DNA from 2 places in the Streptomyces lunaelactis genome. Region 2 is predicted to be linked to the other one. Evidence: riboswitches for the same ligand, from Rfam matches in the RefSeq annotation. Region 2 holds a riboswitch; the other holds the start of a gene.
What was found. A riboswitch is a leader RNA that binds a small molecule or an ion and turns the genes downstream of it on or off. The one in region 2 is predicted to bind glycine.
Positions count from the first base shown of each region.

Region 1: it holds a riboswitch for glycine, as region 2 does, so the genes downstream of both, gcvT (glycine cleavage system aminomethyltransferase GcvT) here and gcvP (aminomethyl-transferring glycine dehydrogenase) in region 2, are expected to answer to the same signal.

Region 1 is NZ_CP026304.1:5,985,392-5,994,892, reverse strand. It holds gene SLUN_RS27795 (ABC transporter substrate-binding protein) at 1-889, opposite strand, end outside; gene SLUN_RS27790 (ABC transporter permease) at 1,006-2,004, opposite strand; gene SLUN_RS27785 (enhanced serine sensitivity protein SseB C-terminal domain-containing protein) at 2,441-3,232, opposite strand; gene SLUN_RS27780 (enhanced serine sensitivity protein SseB) at 3,314-4,078, opposite strand; gene SLUN_RS27775 (AAA family ATPase) at 4,211-4,894, opposite strand; glycine riboswitch at 5,045-5,142, shown strand; gene gcvT (glycine cleavage system aminomethyltransferase GcvT) at 5,292-6,413, shown strand; gene gcvH (glycine cleavage system protein GcvH) at 6,472-6,849, shown strand; gene glyA (serine hydroxymethyltransferase) at 6,873-8,135, shown strand; gene SLUN_RS27755 (L-serine ammonia-lyase) at 8,294-9,501, shown strand, end outside.
Region 2 is NZ_CP026304.1:1,391,599-1,401,099, forward strand. It holds gene SLUN_RS06065 (hypothetical protein) at 484-1,071, shown strand; gene SLUN_RS06070 (DUF5999 family protein) at 1,359-1,565, shown strand; gene gcvP (aminomethyl-transferring glycine dehydrogenase) at 1,640-4,525, opposite strand; glycine riboswitch at 4,722-4,824, opposite strand; gene SLUN_RS06080 (PRC-barrel domain-containing protein) at 4,927-5,364, shown strand; partial or broken gene SLUN_RS06085 (DNA polymerase IV) at 5,283-6,775, opposite strand; gene SLUN_RS06090 (MerR family transcriptional regulator) at 6,814-7,410, opposite strand; gene SLUN_RS06095 (bifunctional nuclease family protein) at 7,581-8,054, opposite strand; gene ftsR (transcriptional regulator FtsR) at 8,108-8,851, opposite strand; gene SLUN_RS06105 (double zinc ribbon and FHA domain-containing protein) at 8,894-9,501, opposite strand, start outside.

The DNA of each region.
Region 1 (9,501 bases), 4.6 Mb from region 2:
GCAGGCGCTTGTCCATGTCGTCCGCGTTGGCCATGAAGGTGACCGTGATCTTGTCCGGAAGCGCCTTGCGGATGGTGTCCGTGGCGGGCTTCCAGTTGGTGTTGCGCGACAGCGTCATCGACTTGTTCGGCGCGTACGAGTCGATCTTGTACGGGCCGTTGGAGAAGGGCTTCAGGCCGTACTTGGCGGCGGTGTCCTTCTCCTTCTTGACCGGAGAGGCCGCCGGCATGGCGAGCATCTGCTCGAAGTCACCGTTCGGCTTCGGGAGCTTGAAGATGATGGTCTTCGCGTCCGGCGTCTCGATGGCCTTCAGGCCGAGCTTGTCCGGCGTGGTGTCCTTGTAGGGACCCTTGTACTCGGTCTTCGGGTCGAGGACCTGGCTCAGGTAGACCGGGCCGCCGGAGATGACGTCCTGGGCCCAGGTGCGCTCGATGCCGTACTTGATGTCCTGCGAGGTGACGGGCGAGCCGTCCTCCCACGTGACACCGTCCTTGAGGGTGTACTTGTAGGTCTTGCCGCCGTCCGAGATCTCGGCGTTCGCGGTCGCGAGGTCCGGCACGAGCTCGGTGCTGGCCTGACCCGCCTCCGGCTTGAAGCTGACGAGCTGGCGGGTGTAGTAGCGGGCGAAGTCCCACATGAAGCCGTAGTAACCGCGCTGCGGGTCCCACGAGTCGGCGTCCTGCGTGCCGACGAACTTCAGCGTGCCGCCCTTTTTGTCGGAGGCGTTGGCGACCTTGTTGATGCCGGCGTTGAAGCCGGGGGCCTTGCCTGCGCCGTCCTCCTTGTCGTCCTTGCCGTTGCCGCCACATGCGGTGGTGGTCAGCAGGGCCGCGAGCACGACAGCCGTGCCTGCGGCAAGCCTGCGCTTCGACGTGCGATGGGTTGTCACGATGCTCGCAACCTCCGTAGTAGTCACGGCCCTTGAGGGCCGCGGATTTTGGCTGTCGCTCCTGACTGACGGCAGGGGCTGGGTGTCCGCAGGGACGGTGTGGGGGTCTTGGGGGATCAGCGGGACCCCTTCGGGTCGAGCGCATCTCGTACGCCGTCGCCGAAGAGATTGAAGGCCAGCACGGTGATGAAGATCGCCAGACCGGGGATGATCATGAACAGCGGATCGTCCTCGTAGGTGCGCACCGCTGTCTGGAGCGTCTCGCCCCAGGACGGTGTGGGCGGCTTGACACCGACTCCCAGGAAGCTCAGAGCGGCTTCGGTCAGGATGTTGGTGGGGATCATCAGGGTCGCGTAGACGGTGATCGGGGCCACCAGGTTCGGCATGAGCTCCCGGAAGAGGATGTACGTCCGGCCCGCGCCGAGGCTGCGCGCGGCTTCCACGTACTCCCGCTCTCGCAGGGAGAGCGTCTGGCCGCGCACGATGCGCCCGATGTACGGCCAGCCGAAGAAGCCGATCACCAGGACGAGGATCGCGATCCGCAGGCCCGAACCGGAGAAGCCGAAGAGCTCGTTCGGGGTGACCGAGATCAGGGCGATGATGAAGAGGAGCTGCGGGAACGCGAGCAGCAGGTCCATGACCCGACTGATCGCCGCGTCGATCCAGCCGCCGAAGTAGCCGGCCATGATGCCGAAAACAGTGCCCAGCGCGACCGCGACGAAGGCCGACAGGAAGGCCACGAGCAGCGAGATGCGCGCTCCGTAGACCACCCGGCTGAAGACGTCACGGCCATTGACCGGCTCAACTCCGAAGAGGAAGTCGGAGCTGATGCCGCCCCAGTCCCCGATCGGCGTGCCCAGCAGCGGGTCGATCTGGTCCTCGTGGAGTTCCTCCGGCGGGTGGCCGAGCAGGCTCACGATCAGTGGAGCGAATATCGCGACCACGATCAGGAGGAGCACCACGAAACCGCCGACAAGTGCGACCTTGTCACGCTTCAACCGAACCCAGGCGATCTTCCAGGGCGAACGCCCCTCGATGGCCTTCTGCGGGACATCGGCGGCGACATCGACGGCCGCGGTCTCGGCCGCGCTCGTGTCGTGCAGTGGTGCCGTCATCGTGGTGGGGACCCCTCTCGGCCGGTGGTGACCGACCCATGCCCGCCGCTGTAGCGGCTTCGTTCACATCAGTGGTGCAGTTGTGTGCGTGGTGCGAGGAATGCTCGAAGAAGCAGGTCGTACACAGGACCGAAGGGTCCTTGTTGCGGGAGTCTTCAACGCTGCTGTGATCACCCGCCAGCCCTCCCGGGGAATGGTTGCTCAAACGTGATGAGGGGAGGGGGATTCCGTTATACGGACGGAGCCACTGGCTGAGCGGAACGCCAAATAGCGCATAAGGGACGAAAGTTGGCAGATGCCCCGCCATGCGGACAACGGCGGCTCATGTGATTGCAAGGCTCACGGAGCCTCAAGCGCACATATTCCCGCCCCGAACGCCGGTGTATGGCATGGAAATATGACGCGTCAGGCCGTCAGTGGTGTTATTGCGGCCGACTCAGCGGCTGTGCGGCGGCGGGTAGCCGTACCCGCCGGCGGCCGGCGCTCCGCCGCCGTGGCCGTCCCGGTCGTAGAACGGACGGGCGTTGGCCCGCAGCCACATCGTCACCGGGTCGTACTCGTCGGACATCGCGACGGTGGAGACCGGCAGTCCGTCCGGAACCGCGCCGATCGACTGCTGCATCATCGCGCGCACCGTGTCGACGGACGTACGGCTGGTGTCGTACAGATCGAGCCCGATGGCGAGATACGGAGCGCCGAGCGCGGGCTGCACCCAGGCGCGCCGCAACGAGCGGACGGCGGGCGTGCGGTGGGCGTTCTGGGCGAGCAGGCCGTAGAAGTGCGGGATCTCGATGGCCGGTTCCGAGAGCCGCAGCGGGCCCGCGGGCATCCGGTCGAGGCCGGTCGCGATCCGGCGCAGGTCCAGCCACGGGATGCCGACGCCGCCGCCCGGTGCGTGCGGGTTGAGCCAGATACCCCAGCGGTCCGGGTACAGCGCGCGGGCGATGTCCCGGCCGGTGACCAATTCGTGCGCGCGGTTCCAGCCGGAGACGGCGAGCTCCTGGGCGGAGGTGACACAGGGGGCGTAGCCGACGCCGTCGACCTCCATGTTCCCGTACTGGGCGTCGGGTGACCCGGCCCGGCCGTGCCAGAGCAGCATCCAGATCTGGCCGCCCGCCGGGTCGGCGATCGCCTGCAGCAGTGCCTCGTACGCGTCGTAGCGTCCGGGAGTCACCTGGCGCAGCATGTGCTCGACCTGCCCGGCCGCCGCGGTGCCTGACGCACTCACCCTGGTTCCGCCCCTCTTCGATCTCGCCTCGGTCAGGCCATCAAACCAGCTTAATCGGCCGTTTCGTCACCGACTTGGCGACTACCCGTGCTGTCGTTCGTAGAAGGGCCGCAGGCGCTCCAGCATCCAGACGCCGACGGGGTCCTGGGCAACATCCAGCAGGACGAGATTGACCGGCCAGCCCACCTGGACCCGCCCCAGCGCACGCCCGAGCGCGTCCATCGGGGCGTTGCGCTCGGCAGCCTCCCAGGAGGAGAGCTGGACGCCGATGAAGAGGGTCGGCGGGTCGCCCTCGATGGAGGCGAGCGCACGGCGGGCGGTGACGACGACGCCGGAGGCCTCGAACTCGCCGGCCGCGGCGGCGAGGAAGTCGACCGGCTCCTCCTGCCAGTCGGGCTCGAAGAGCCGCACCCGGCCGCCGCTCGCGGGTCCGTCGAAAGGAGTACGTCCCACCCGGCACAGCTCGGCGACGGCGGGAGGCGGCAGCGGAGCGCCGACGGTGCCGCCGGGGTTGACGGCGATGCCGAGCTGCGGGGGCAGTCCGCGGGCGAATTCGCGGGCGGGCGCGACGGTGAAGGAGATATGGCTGCCGACGCAACTCAGGTACTGCTGCTCGGAGCTGAAGACGGGGACGAAGGGGGCCCCGTCGATCTCCAGGGTGGGCAGATCGAGGTCGGGGCTGTCGGGTCCGCCGCCGTTCGGGAGCGGTACCCAGATGTGGCTGCGGCCGAGCACTTCGACGAGGCGGCCTCCGGCGGAGGGGTTGCCGAGGGACGCGGCGAGGACCTCTTCGAGCTCGTTGGCCGGCCAGCCGCGGTGGGGGTGGGCCTGCTCAGGTATCTGCATGTGCGGTTTCCTTCTCCCCCTGCGTTTTCGCACGCTTTTGCGCCACCGACCCTAGCGCCGCGGGTTCCGGGTCGGAGAAGGGGCCCTGCTCGGCGGCGGGAGCGGGCGGGGCTCTGCCCCGAACCCCGCTCCTCAATGGCCGGAGGGGCTGAATTTCTCGAAGCCGACCCGGCCCAGCGTGCCCGCCGCGTCGCGGTCCAGCAGGACCGCGGACGCGCAGCCCGACGGCAGCCTGCCCGCCTCCGCGTCGCCGATCAGACGGCCCACCGCGCGCCGGTGTCTGGCGAAGGCGTACCCGGAGACACCGCGGCCCCGCTCGCGCTGGCCCTCCCGGGCGACCGCGGGCGTCACATCGAGCAGCACCAGATGCAGGCCGCTGCCACGGCGCCGCGCCTCGCGGGCCAGCCAGCGCCGCACCCACGTCTGCGTACCGCAGTCGTGGACGACGACGCTCGCGCCGGAGCGCAGCGCGCGCCGCAGCCCGGCGTAGTGGGCGATGCGGACGAGCGGGCGGTAGACGGCGTACGGCAGCAGCCGCGGCATCCGGGCGTCCCAGCGGTCCCGGGTGTCCTGCGAGTCGATCCCGAGGCCGCGTGCCGCGCGCCGGATCAGGGTGGACTTTCCGCTGCCGGGCAGGCCGGAGACGACCACCACATCACCGGCGGCGAAGACCAGGGTGCGCGGACTGCGCCCCGAGCGGTCTCTCAGGTCGCGCAGTACGGGCGCGGGCGCCCCGACCAGTCGCGGGACGGCCACGCCCGGCTGGGCGGGCCCCCCCGCGGTCGTCGCGTAGGCCTCGGACCGCTGCAACGTCATCACGCTCCCCCAATTGTCCGGTCATCCACCCTTGCCCATGAAGTGTAAAGAAATGGTAATGCGGCACAACCGTTTTGCGGTCGAGGGCCGGACAACCCACTCCGCCGCGATGCGTGCAATGATGTGCCCGCCAACTGCATACCGGCCGCTTGAATCCACGCGGGAGAGTCCTGGCCACTGTGTGTGCCGGGCGCCGAAGGAGCAAGTCCCTCCCTTGAATCTCTCAGGCCCCGTACCGCGTGTGATGAGGCAGATCTGAAAAGCGAGCCGCTGTCGAGTGGCTCCACCCAAGGTGCAAGTCACGACCATCGATACGTATGGTCGCGACGAACCTCTCAGGTTCCGATGACAGATGGGGAGGATTGTCCTCGCCAGCCATGCCCTGGGAGCCACATCTATGAGCAACCCCCGTCTGACTGCCCTCGACGCCCTGCACCGCTCGCTGGGCGCGACCATGACCGATTTCGCGGGCTGGGACATGCCGCTGCGGTACGGCAGCGAGCGCGACGAGCACAACGCGGTCCGCACCAAGGCCGGTCTCTTCGACCTCTCCCACATGGGCGAGATCACGGTCACCGGACCGCAGGCAGCCGACTTCCTGGACTTCTCGCTGGTGGGCAACATCGGCGGCGTCGCCGTCGGCCGCGCCCGCTACACCATGATCTGCCAGGAGGACGGCGGGATCCTGGACGACCTGATCGTCTACCGCCTCGGTGACACGGAGTACATGGTCGTCGCCAACGCGGGCAACGCCCAGATCGTGCTGGACGCGCTGACCGACCGCGCTGAGGGCTTCGACGCCGAGGTCCGTGACGACCGCGACGCGTACGCGCTCATCGCCGTCCAGGGCCCGGAGTCGCCCGGCATCCTGAAGTCGCTGACCGACGCCGACCTGGACGGGCTGAAGTACTACGCGGGCCTGCCCGGCACGGTCGCCGGCGTCCCGGCGCTGATCGCCCGTACGGGCTACACCGGCGAGGACGGCTTCGAGCTCTTCGTCGAGCCGCAGTACGCCGAGAAGCTCTGGCAGGCCCTGACCGAGGCCGGCGCACCCGTCGGTCTCGTCCCGGCCGGCCTCTCCTGCCGGGACACGCTGCGCCTGGAGGCGGGCATGCCGCTGTACGGGCACGAGCTGACCACCGCGCTGACCCCGTTCGACGCGGGTCTCGGCCGGGTCGTGAAGTTCGAGAAGACCACGAACGACGGGCGCTTCGTCGGCCGTGAGGCCCTGGAGGCCGCGGCCGACCGGGCCGAGTCCAGCCCGCCGCGCAAGCTCGTCGGTCTGATCGCCGAGGGCCGCCGGGTCCCCCGCGCCGGCTTCCCCGTGGTCGCCGACGGCAAGGTGATCGGCGAGGTCACCTCGGGCGCGCCCTCGCCCACCCTGGGCAAGCCGATCGCCATCGCGTACGTGGACGCGGCGCACGCCGCGCCGGGAGCCTCTGGGGTCGGTGTCGACATCCGCGGCGCCCACGAGCCGTACGAGGTCGTCGCGCTGCCGTTCTACAAGCGCCAGAAGTGATCGTCCGCACCTTCACTCCGTTCACCAGCACTCCCCCGCGTACAGGAGAATTCAGCTCATGAGCAACCCCCAGCAGCTGCGCTACAGCAAGGAGCACGAGTGGCTGTCGGCCGCCGATGACGGTGTGTCGACGGTCGGCATCACGGAGCACGCGGCCAACGCGCTCGGCGACGTGGTGTACGTCCAGCTCCCCGAGGTCGGCGACACGGTGACGGCAGGCGAGACCTGTGGCGAGCTGGAGTCGACCAAGTCGGTCAGCGACCTGTACTCGCCGGTCTCCGGCGAGGTCGTCGAGGCCAACCAGGACGTCGTGGACGACCCCTCCCTGGTGAACTCGGCCCCCTTCGAGGGCGGCTGGCTCTTCAAGGTGCGCGTCAGCGAGGAGCCGAAGGACCTGCTCTCCGCGGACGAGTACACCGAGTTCTCCGGCAACTGACCACGACCACGACAGGGATAGAGATGTCGCTTCTCAACACCCCTCTCCATGAGCTGGACCCGGATGTCGCCGCCGCCGTCGACGCCGAGCTCCACCGCCAGCAGTCCACCCTCGAGATGATCGCCTCGGAGAACTTCGCTCCGGTCGCGGTCATGGAGGCCCAGGGCTCCGTCCTCACCAACAAGTACGCCGAGGGCTACCCGGGACGCCGCTACTACGGCGGCTGCGAGCACGTCGATGTGATCGAGCAGATCGCGATCGACCGCATCAAGGAGCTCTTCGGGGCCGAGCACGCCAATGTCCAGCCGCACTCGGGTGCCCAGGCGAACGCGGCCGCGATGTTCGCGCTGCTCAAGCCGGGCGACACGATCATGGGTCTGAACCTCGCCCACGGCGGGCACCTGACCCACGGCATGAAGATCAACTTCTCCGGCAAGCTCTACAACGTGGTCGCGTACCACGTCGACGACGCCACCGGTCAGGTCGACATGGCCGAGGTCGAGCGGCTCGCCAAGGAGTCGAAGCCGAAGCTGATCGTGGCCGGCTGGTCCGCCTACCCGCGTCACCTGGACTTCGCGGCCTTCCGCCGGATCGCGGACGAGGTCGGCGCCTACCTGATGGTCGACATGGCCCACTTCGCGGGTCTCGTCGCCGCCGGACTGCACCCCAACCCAGTGCCGCATGCCCATGTCGTCACCACCACCACGCACAAGACCCTCGGCGGTCCGCGCGGCGGTGTGATCCTGTCGACCCAGGAGCTCGCCAAGAAGATCAACTCGGCGGTCTTCCCGGGCCAGCAGGGCGGTCCACTGGAGCACGTCATCGCGGCGAAGGCGGTCTCCTTCAAGATCGCGGCGACCGAGGAGTTCCAGGAGCGCCAGCAGCGCACCATCGACGGCGCCCGGATTCTCGCCGCGCGTCTCGTCCAGGACGATGTGACCGAGCACGGCGTCTCGGTGCTGTCCGGCGGTACGGATGTGCACCTGGTCCTGGTCGACCTGCGCAACTCCCAGCTGGACGGCCAGCAGGCCGAGGACCGCCTCCACGAGGTCGGCATCACGGTCAACCGCAACGCCGTCCCCAACGACCCGCGGCCGCCGATGGTCACCTCGGGTCTGCGGATCGGCACCCCGGCGCTGGCCACCCGCGGTTTCCAGGACGAGGACTTCCGTGAGGTCGCGGACATCATCGCCGAGGCGCTGAAGCCGACGTACGACACCACGGCGCTGAGCGCCCGGGTCTCCGCGCTGGCCGGGAAGTTCCCGCTCTACCCCGGCCTGAAGTAAGTCCGTACACCTTTGTACGAACCCATGGGGCACCGCGCACACTGGACAGTGCGCGCGGTGCCCCGCACCACGTACCGCCCCGAACCACCCTGTACCGCCCTTGCACCTCTGCACCACCCGGCAGACAACGGCGTCTACCAACCAGCTAGGAGTCTTCCGTGGCCATCTCGGTCTTCGACCTGTTCTCGATCGGCATAGGCCCGTCCAGCTCCCATACGGTCGGCCCGATGCGCGCTGCCGCGATGTTCGCCCGCCGGCTGAAGAACGAGGGCCTGCTGGCCCATACCACCGCCATACGGGCCGAGCTCTTCGGCTCTCTCGGCGCGACCGGCCACGGCCACGGCACCCCGAAGGCCGTTCTGCTCGGGCTCGAGGGCAGCTCCCCCCGTACCGTCGACGTCGAGACCGCGGACGCCCAGGTCGAGCGCATCCGCACCCGTGGCCGGATCGATCTGCTGGGCATGCACGAGATCGGCTTCGACTTCGACGAGGACCTGATCCTGCACCGCCGCAAGGCGCTGCCGTACCACGCCAACGGAATGACGCTCTTCGCGTACGACGCCGAGGGCGGGACCGTACTGGAGAAGACGTACTACTCGGTGGGCGGCGGCTTCGTCGTCGACGAGGACGCTGTCGGCGAGGACCGGATCGTGCTCGACGACACCGTGCTGAACTACCCCTTCCGCACCGGCGACGAGCTGCTGCGGCTGGCCAAGGAGACCGGCCTGTCCATCTCCGCCCTGATGCTGGAGAACGAGAAGGCCTGGCGCACCGAGGACGAGATCCGCCAGGGCCTGCTGGAGATCTGGCGGGTCATGCAGGCCTGCGTCTCGCGCGGCATGTCCCGTGAGGGCATCCTGCCCGGCGGCCTCAAGGTCCGCCGCCGCGCGGCCAACTCGGCCCGCCAGCTGCGCGCCGAGGGCGACCCGCTGGCCCACGCGATGGAGTGGATCACTCTCTACGCGATGGCGGTGAACGAGGAGAACGCCGCGGGCGGCCGCGTCGTCACCGCCCCCACCAACGGTGCTGCGGGCATCATCCCGGCCGTGCTGCACTACTACATGAACTTCGTGCCCGGCGCGGACGAGGAGGGCGTGGTCCGCTTCATGCTCTCCGCGGGCGCGATCGGCATGCTCTTCAAGGAGAACGCCTCCATCTCCGGCGCCGAGGTCGGCTGCCAGGGCGAGGTCGGCTCCGCCTGCTCGATGGCCGCGGGCGCTCTCGCCGAGGTGCTCGGCGGTACTCCCGAACAGGTCGAGAACGCCGCGGAGATCGGCATGGAGCACAACCTCGGCCTGACGTGCGACCCGGTCGGCGGTCTGGTGCAGATCCCGTGCATCGAGCGCAACGGCATGGCGGCGGTGAA
Region 2 (9,501 bases):
CTCCTCGAGTGGGCAGTCCCACGGCCGCCGTACGCAACGGCCGCTCGCGTCACGGACGATAATGCCCAGACTGACTGATCCATAACGTCCCACAGGCGATCCGGGACCGGTAGTGTGGACAGAGGCTCCAGCGGCACATTCCTACGGCATGTCGCACTATGCAGTTTGCACTGCCCGACGCCTGGTGAAAAGCACCGACTGGTTTCGGCCGACCGCGCGACAGCGAAAATCCCAGGCCGGAGCCCTGCCTTCACGTAATATCGAGAGTAACTCCGCAGAACAAAGACCTGATATCGCCTTGCCGGAAATACCTGCGATCGCTAGTGGAAACACTGCGAGAACACGCGTCGTATAAACTCCGCAAACGAGGCAGAGAGTTGGCGCCCGGTGGCCTTTCCGGCCCCCCTCTGGCCCCGCACGCTGACCGTGCCGTCCGCACCTGCCCACGCTCCAACGTGTCTCCGAAGTGAGAGGCGACCCACCATGCCGCTGCATGTCCCCCCGGCTCCCGCGCCTGCCCTGCGCAGTGTCCTCGCGGCTCTCGGTTCTCCCACGGCCGTGCGCGAGGCCCGCACCCCCGCTCTCAGGTCCGTCCAGGGTCCTCTGAGCCCAGAACTGCCGCTCCCGGTCCACGTACTGGACCAGATCGTGCCGAGCGGCCATGCTCCCTACACCCGCCTCACGGGCTGGCGCTTCCTGATCCGCAGCGGCGAACGAGCCGTGGCCGCGGCGGAGACGACGCTCACCCCCGACGGCTGGACCTTCTCCCACTTCTTCGAAGGCCCCTACCTCAGCTCCACGGAGCGGGCACTGCGCCAGGCCGAATCGATGCGAACGCCCTTCCAGCCCCGACTACTGTCCATTCCCGAGCTCTACATGCTCACGCTCTGGCTGCACGGCGACACGGACGCGGACGCCTCGGCGGGCACACCCCTGCCGACGGACGTCCTCGTGCCGCTCGCCCCCGCGCCGCCGGGCATCGCCGCACACCGTCCGCACCGGGTCGCCGATCTGCTGCCGGTCATGACCCTGCGGCTCGCACCCGCCCCGCTGCTCGGCTCACCCGCCTGAAACCACCCGCCTCGCGCCCCGTGACCGCCCGGTCGCGGGGCGCACTGGTGCCCCGGGTGGACTAGTCCAGACCGGCCACCCCGAACCACCCGAAAGGACATTGGACTTGAGCTGAACCGTCCGCCCGGGTGATACGTCATTAAGCAGTAAGAAGTGCTGCCGTGAAATCCCTGCGGATTGACGCCCGTGGGGCAACACTGGGACCGGACCGACAGATACGGGGGGCGGCCATGAACACTTCATCAAGCCGCAGGACACTCACCACACCGCAGCGAAAGAACCCACCCATGTGCCAGCACCAGCCACTCTGCCCGACCTCCGACTCAGCCGACCGGGAAGCGGCACGTCTCGTGGCGCACCACCCGGAGCAGGGCTGGAGCCTGCTGTGCAACGGCGTCCTGCTCTTCGAGGACACCGGTGAGCTCCTGCCTGACGGGCAGATCATCGCTCCGCACCGCCCGCGCGAGACCGGGCAGGTGATGACGGCCGCCTGAAGCGCCGTCCGTACGACCGGGGGCCGGCCGGAGAATTCGCTCCGTACCGGCCCCGACGCGTGTCCGCCCGCGTGTCAGTTGTCGTACTCGTCCAGCGGCGGGCAGGAGCAGACGAGGTTACGGTCGCCGAACGCGCCGTCGATCCTGCGCACCGGCGGCCAGTACTTGTCCGAGGCGCTCACACCGGCCGGGAAGACCGCCTCGTCCCTGCTGTAGGCGTGCTCCCACTCCCCGCCGAGCGCGGCCGCCGTGTGCGGGGCGTTGCGCAGCGGGTTGTCGTCGGCGGGCCACTCGCCCGACGCGACCTTCTCGATCTCCCCGCGGATCGCGATCATCGTCTCGCAGAAGCGGTCGATCTCGTTCAGGTCCTCGCTCTCGGTGGGCTCGATCATCAGCGTGCCGGCCACCGGGAAGGACATCGTCGGCGCGTGGAAGCCGTAGTCGATCAGCCGCTTGGCGATGTCGTCGACGCTGACGCCCGTCGCCTTCGACAGCGGCCGCAGGTCCACGATGCACTCGTGCGCCACCAGCCCGGCCGGGCCCGTGTAGAGCACCGGGTAGTGCGGCTCGAGGCGCTTGGCGATGTAGTTGGCCGCGAGCACGGCGACCTGGGTCGCGCGCTTGAGGCCCTCGCCACCCATGAGACGTACGTACGCCCACGAGATCGGCAGAATGCCCGCCGAGCCCCACGGCGCGGCCGAGATCGGGCCGACACCCGTCTCCGGGCCGGCGGTCGGCTGGAGCGGGTGGTTCGGCAGGTACGGGGCGAGGTGCGCCCGCACACCGACCGGACCGACGCCGGGGCCTCCGCCGCCGTGCGGGATGCAGAAGGTCTTGTGCAGGTTCAGGTGCGAGACGTCGCCGCCGAACGTGCCGGGCTTGGCGAGGCCCACCAGGGCGTTGAGGTTGGCGCCGTCGACGTACACCTGACCGCCGGCCTCGTGCACCAACGCGCAGATGTCGGCGACATGCTCCTCGAACACACCGTGCGTCGACGGGTACGTGATCATGAGGACGGACAGCTCGTCGCGGTACTGCTCGATCTTGGCGCGCAGGTCCGCGATGTCCACCTCCCCGTCGTCGGCGGTCTTCACCACGACGACCTTCATGCCGGCCATCACGGCGCTGGCGGCGTTGGTGCCGTGCGCGGAGGACGGGATGAGGCAGATGGTGCGCTGATCGTCGCCGCCCGCACGGTGGTACGCGCGTACGGCGAGCAGGCCCGCGAGCTCGCCCTGCGAACCGGCGTTGGGCTGGATGGACACCGCGTCGTAGCCGGTGACCTCGGCGAGACGCTCCTCCAGCTCGCGGATGAGCGTGAGATACCCGGCGGCCTGCTCGACCGGGGCGAAGGGGTGGACCGCCGCGAACTCCGGCCAGGTCACCGGCTCCATCTCGGTGGTCGCGTTCAGCTTCATGGTGCAGGAGCCGAGCGGGATCATGCCCCGGTCCAGCGCGTAGTCACGGTCGGCGAGCTTGCGCAGGTAGCGCAGCATCGCGGTCTCTGAGCGGTGCTGGTGGAAGACGGGGTGCGCAAGGTACTCGTCGGTCCGCAGCAGGGCCTGGGGAAGCGTTTCCTCAGTGGCCGCGTCGAGCGCCTCGATGTCGCCGTCGACGCCGAAGGCCGACCAGACGGCGGACAGTTGCGCACGCCCGGTGGTCTCGTCGCAGGCGATGGAGACCGCGTCGCCGTCGACGAGGTGGAGGTTGACCCCGCCCTCGCGGGCGGCGGCCACGACCTCGGCGGCCTTGCCGGGCACCCGCACGGTCAGTGTGTCGAAGTACGTACCGTGCACGACCTCCACACCGCCGGCGCGCAGCCCCTCGGCGAGCAGCGTCGCGTAGCGGTGGGTGCGCTGGGCGATCGAGCGCAGGCCGTCCGGACCGTGGTAGACCGCGTACATGCCCGCCATGACGGCGAGCAGGACCTGGGCGGTGCAGATGTTGCTGGTGGCCTTTTCGCGGCGGATGTGCTGCTCACGGGTCTGCAGCGCGAGCCGGTAGGCCTTGTTGCCGTCCGCGTCCACGGAGACACCGACGAGCCGGCCGGGCAGACTGCGCGCGAACGTGTCGCGTACGGCCATGAAGCCGGCGTGCGGACCGCCGAAGCCCATCGGGACACCGAAGCGCTGGGTGGTGCCCACCGCGATGTCGGCGCCCAGCTCGCCGGGCGAGGTGAGCAGGGTCAGCGCCAGCAGATCGGCTGCGACGGTGACGATCGCGCCGAGCTCGTGCGCCTGGTCGATGACGGGCTTGATGGTCCGTACGGCACCGGAGGCGCCCGGGTACTGCAGCAGCACGCCGAAGACACCGCGCTCAGCGATGTCGGCCGGGATGCCCTCGCTCAGGTCGGCGGTGACGACCTCGACTCCGGTCGGCTCGGCGCGGGTCTGGATCACCGCGATGGTCTGCGGCAGGGTGTCGGCGTCGACCAGGAACACGCCGTTCCTGACCTTGCCGACCCGGCGGGCGAGCGACATGGCCTCGGCGGCGGCGGTGCCCTCGTCGAGCAGCGAGGCGCCGGAGGTCGGCAGGCCGGTCAGATCGGCCACCATCGTCTGGAAGTTGAGCAGCGCCTCGAGCCTGCCCTGGGAGATCTCCGGCTGGTACGGCGTGTACGCGGTGTACCAGGCCGGGTTCTCCATGACATTGCGCAGGATGACCGGCGGAGTGAACGTGCCGTAGTAGCCGAGGCCGATCATCGGCGCCAGCACCTGATTGCGGTCGGCCAGCGTGCGCAGCTCGGCGAGAACCTCGGCCTCGGTGCGCGCGCCCGGGAGGTTCAGCGCCTCCGCGTTCTTGATCACATCAGGCACCGCGGCGGCGGTCAGCTCGTCCAGCGAGCCATAGCCCACCTGCGCGAGCATCTTGGCCTGGGCCTCGGCGTCGGGCCCGATGTGGCGCTGCTCGAAGGGGGTGCCTCGCTCCAGCTGGGAGAGCGACATGCGGTTGGCGGTCATTAGGGAGGCCTCCTGGTCTGACACGACCTGCGAGGGCACCACGGCGCGGATGCCCGGACGGCCTCCCCCTCTGTCATCTCAACCTGAGAGTTTCACCGGACCGTCCGCAAGCGGGAACTCCCGCACACGACGCTCCGGCTTTCACCGTCGGTGAGAGCGGATGCCGTCCGACACCCGCCCTGCTTTCCAGAGTGACCTCGTCCGTGCGGTACAGGGGCCTGAGAGATTCCGGGGAGGATTTGCTCCTTCGGCGCCACCGGCACTTCGACTTCACCGGAGGACTCTCCCGCACGGGGTCAGCAGCCGCCTGCCAGCCTACCAGCGCGCCCCCTCGGCGATCGCTCAAGTGGCCGACACCCCCAATGTGCACTTTTGTAGTATTTAAACAGCAGTTGCGACCTATTGGAGGGACCGTGCAGACCGATATCGATCCGCGCAGCCTGATCGGCCGCAAGGCGTTCGACCGCAATGGCACCAAGATCGGGACTGTGGACGAGGTGTACCTGGACGACGCCACAGGTGTGCCCGAATGGGCTGCCGTACGCACCGGACTCTTCAGCCGCGACGCCTTTGTCCCGCTGGAGCCCAGCGAGGTCGTCAACGACACCCTCCACGTCCCCTACGAACGCTCGCTGATCAAGGACGCCCCGGACTTCGGAGTCGGCCGCCACCTCTCCCCCGAGCAGGAGCTGCAGCTCTACCACCACTACGGCCTCGAACTCTCCGACGCACCTGAGACTCCTGCGCCGCCCTCCCCCGACGCGGACTCCGGCCCCGGCTCGGGCGCGGGCTCCGGCTCCGACCGGGACTTCGGCCGACTGGCCGGCCAGGAGGACTGAGCGGAGCCTTCCGCCGCCGGGGCAAGCGGCACCAGTGGCAGCGGATCGCCGGTCTCCAGGTCCGGGTCGTCCACCCTGAACGTCCGCACCCGCCCCGGCCGCGACCCCGGAACCTCGAAACGCACGGTGACCCGCCCCACCCGCTGCCCTGCACCCACCCCGCCCCGTACTCGGCATGCCGTACGTCGTGCCCGGGCAGCCAGCGCCGCTCGGCGGGCACCTCGGGCTCGCCGGCACCGGCCCCGCCGCCATCGGCGTCCGCGCCCTCGTGCGGCGCCGGCCCGCCCTCCGCCGCCGCCTCGGCCCCCGCCGCCTCGGATTCGGCCAGCTCACCTGCCGCGGCCGCCTGGGCGAAGAGATCCTCCTGGGTGTAGTCCGCGAGCCCGGTCACGCCCACCCCCAGCAGCCGCACCCCGCCCGTGGTGTCCACAGCCTCGAGCAGCCGCCCCGCGGCCTCCCGCACCACCCCGGGGTCGTCCGTCGGCCCTCGCAGCGTCTCCGAGCGCGTCAGCGTCGAGAAGTCGTACCGCCGCACCTTCAGCACGATGGTCCGGCCCGAGTGCCCGGAGGCCCGCAGCCGCTGCACACACCGCTCGGCGAGCCGCTCCACCTCGATCCGCACCCGCACCCGGTCGTGCAGATCCACATCAAAGGTGTCCTCGACCGACACCGACTTCGTGTCCCGCTCGGCCACCACCGGCCGGTCGTCGTGCCCAACTGCCATCCGGAACAGCGAGGCCCCGTGCGCCTTGCCCAGCAGCCGTACGAGCTCGTCCTCGCCCGCCTCCGCCAGGTCGGCGACCGTCGTCATGCCGGCCCGCCGCAGATGCTCCCCGGTCGCCGGCCCCACCCCGGGCAGCGTCCGCACGGACATCGGCCCGAGCAGCTCACGCTCCGTACCAGGCTCTATGAGCACCAGACCATCGGGTTTCGCCTGCTCGGAGGCGATTTTCGCGAGCATCTTGGATCCCGCGAGCCCCACCGACCCGGTCAGCCCCGTGACCACGCGAATGTCCGCACGCAGCCGCTCACCGGTCGCCCTGGCCGACTGCGCGTCATCGGCCGAGCCGCCCGCCTCCAGATCGACAAAGGCCTCGTCCAGGCTCAGCGGCTCCACCAGCGGCGAGAGCCGGCCCAGCAGCTCCATCACCTGCTCGCTCACCGACCGGTAGAGCAAGAAGCGTGGCACCAGATACGCCGCATTCGGCGCCAGACGCCGGGCCTGCGCCATCGGCATCGCCGAGTGCACCCCGAAGCGTCTGGCCTCGTACGAAGCGGTGGCGACGACCCCGCGTGGCCCGAGCCCGCCGACCACCACGGGCTTCCCGCGCAGACTCGGCTTCGCCGCCTGTTCGGCGGCGGCGAAGAAGGCATCCATGTCCAGATGCAGAATCGTAGGCGCGGCTCTCACATCTTTGATGCTGCCCTACGCCACTGACAACGGGCCGCTCAGACGGCCCGGTCGCGCCGTCGTCTGGCCAGTTCGTCGGCGGGGTTGTTCCCGATCAGGGTCTCGCCGGTGTCGACCCGCTCACCGTGCAGCTGCGAAAGCGCGGCCTCGACGTCCCGCCACACCACACCCACGGCGATCCCGAAGATCCCCTGGCCGCCCTGGAGCAGATCGACGACCTCGTCGGGCGAGGAGCACTCGTAGACCGTCGCGCCGTCGCTCATGAGCGTCATCCGCTCGAGATCCCTGAAGCCGCGGTCCCTCAGATGGTGCACCGCGGCACGAATGTTCTGCAGCGCGACGCCGGTGTCCAGGAAACGCTTGACGATCTTGAGGACGACCACATCACGGAAGCTGTAGAGCCGCTGGGTGCCGGAGCCGTACGCCGACCGCACACTCGGCTCGACCAGACCGGTACGCGCCCAGTAGTCGAGCTGCCGATAGGTGATGCCGGCCGCCGCACACGCGGTCGGCCCGCGGTAGCCGATCGTCTCCGTAGAGAGCTCGCCCGCACTGTCGTGAAGCGGATGCGGCACACTCTCCCCCAGACTGCGTCCGGGGAGACCCCCAGCCGTACTGTCGCCGCTGCTTCTCACGCCGACCTCCGTCCTTGACCTGCCATCTCGACGGTAGGCAGTCACCTGCGGTGCGTCAACGATCGCCACACTCGGCACGCCGAGTGATAATCACCCTGAGAGTGGTTTCCCGTGCCCCATTTCGGGGAAAGGCTGGCCGGTTGTGCCGAACGGCGCCCGCCCGGCGACACTCACTGGCTGTTGGTGCCGAAGTCCTCGGGCGAGATCTGATCGAGGAACTCGCGGAACTTCTCCACCTCGTCCTCCTGCTCGTCCGGGATGGCGATCCCCGCGTCGTCCAGCACCCCGTCACTGCCGTAGATCGGCGTACCGGTGCGCAGGGCCAGCGCTATGGCGTCGGACGGCCTGGCGCTCACCTCGACTCCACTGGCGAAGACCAGCTCCGCGTAGAAAACCCCTTCGCGCAGGTCAGTGATGCGGACCTCGGTGAGCTCCTGGCCCACCGCTTCCAGCACATCCTTGAAGAGGTCATGGGTCAGCGGCCTGGCAGGAGCCATGCCCTGCTGCGCAAAGGCAATGGCGGTCGCCTCCCCGGGACCGATCCAGATGGGGAGGTACCGGTCGCCTCCCACTTCACGCAGGAGCACGATCGGTTGGTTGGAGGGCATTTCAACCCGGACACCCACAACGTCGAGCTCGTTCACACAGCAACCCTAGGACGTGCCCGACCGGTTTGGGTAGTCGGGCTCCCCCATGATCACTGGAGTCGCACTCCGAGTGCGGTCTGCACCAGTGCGGCATGCAGCCGTACGGAGAGTGCCGCGAGCTCCTTGGCAGTGGCCTCGGCATGTGCCCTGGTCTGCGGATTGCGGTGCCGTCGCAGCGGCGATACCACCTGCTCGACCAGCCCGGCCTCACGATCGGCAGCGGCCTTCATGGCGCGCAGATGCCGCGGCTCGAGGCCGAATCTCCCCAGATCCGCGACAAGCCTGGCCACGGTCACCGACTCCGAGTCGTAGCCACCGTCCGCGTCGGCCGCGACTAGGCCGTACGACTCCCACTCGTCCAGCTCCTCCTCGCTCACCTCGGCGGCGGCGAGGAGCTCCGCCCGGCCCACCCGGGCAGCGGTCGGGCGATCGGAGTCGGAGTCCCAGGCACCGTCCAGCAGCTCCCGCTGCGCCCCCTGTGCGGGCAGCTGCGCCTGTTCCCCATGGCTCAGGGCGTCGAGATGCTCCCGGATGACCTTCAGCGGCAGATAGTGGTCCCGCTGCATCCGCAGCACCTGAGCCAGCCGCTCCACGTCCTCGGGGCTGAACTTGCGATATCCGGACGGCGTCCGCCGCGGCTCGACAAGACCTTCGGCCTCCAGGAAGCGGATCTTGGAGATCGTGACCTCGGGAAACTCCTCGCGCAGCCGACTGAGCACCGTACCGATGCTCATCAGCCTCTCGCCCGCGGTGGCGGTGCCGTGACCGGCACCGCCCGTCGGTGTTCGCAGCATGTACCTTCCTGGGGGTCCCCCCGGACGGAGTGTGGGGGAGGGTCAGAAGCCCCGCTGGCTTGCGTAGAAGACCAGCCGGTACTTGCCGATCTGGACCTCGTCACCGTTCGACAGAAGGACCGAGTCGATCCGCTCACGGTTGACGTACGTACCGTTCAGACTGCCGACGTCCGCGACGCTGAAGCCGCCGTCCGCGCCCCTGCGGAACTCCACATGACGCCGCGACACGGTCACGTCGTCGAGGAAGATGTCGCTCTGCGGGTGTCGGCCGGCCGTGGTCAGCTCGCCGTCCAGCAGGAAGCGGCTGCCCGAGTTCGGACCGCGGCGCACCACCAGGAGCGCCGAGCCGAGCGGCAGCGCGTCGACGGCCGCCTGAGCCTCGGGAGAGAGCGAGGGCACGGCGGTCTGCCCCGTCACCTCCGCGTCGTAGGCCTCGATGCCGGAGATGGAGATCGTCGAGGTCGTCTCGGAGGGGCGCTCCGCGGGCACTCCGCCGCGCAGCGGCGCACCACAGTTGGAGCAGAAACGACTGGCCTCGGCATTGCGGTGCCCACACCTCGTACAAACCAGCAGGGCCATGGACGGATCCTCCTGCCGCGGCTGCCCCGCGTGGGGATTGGTCGCATACGGGTCGGAGGCAAACCCTCCAC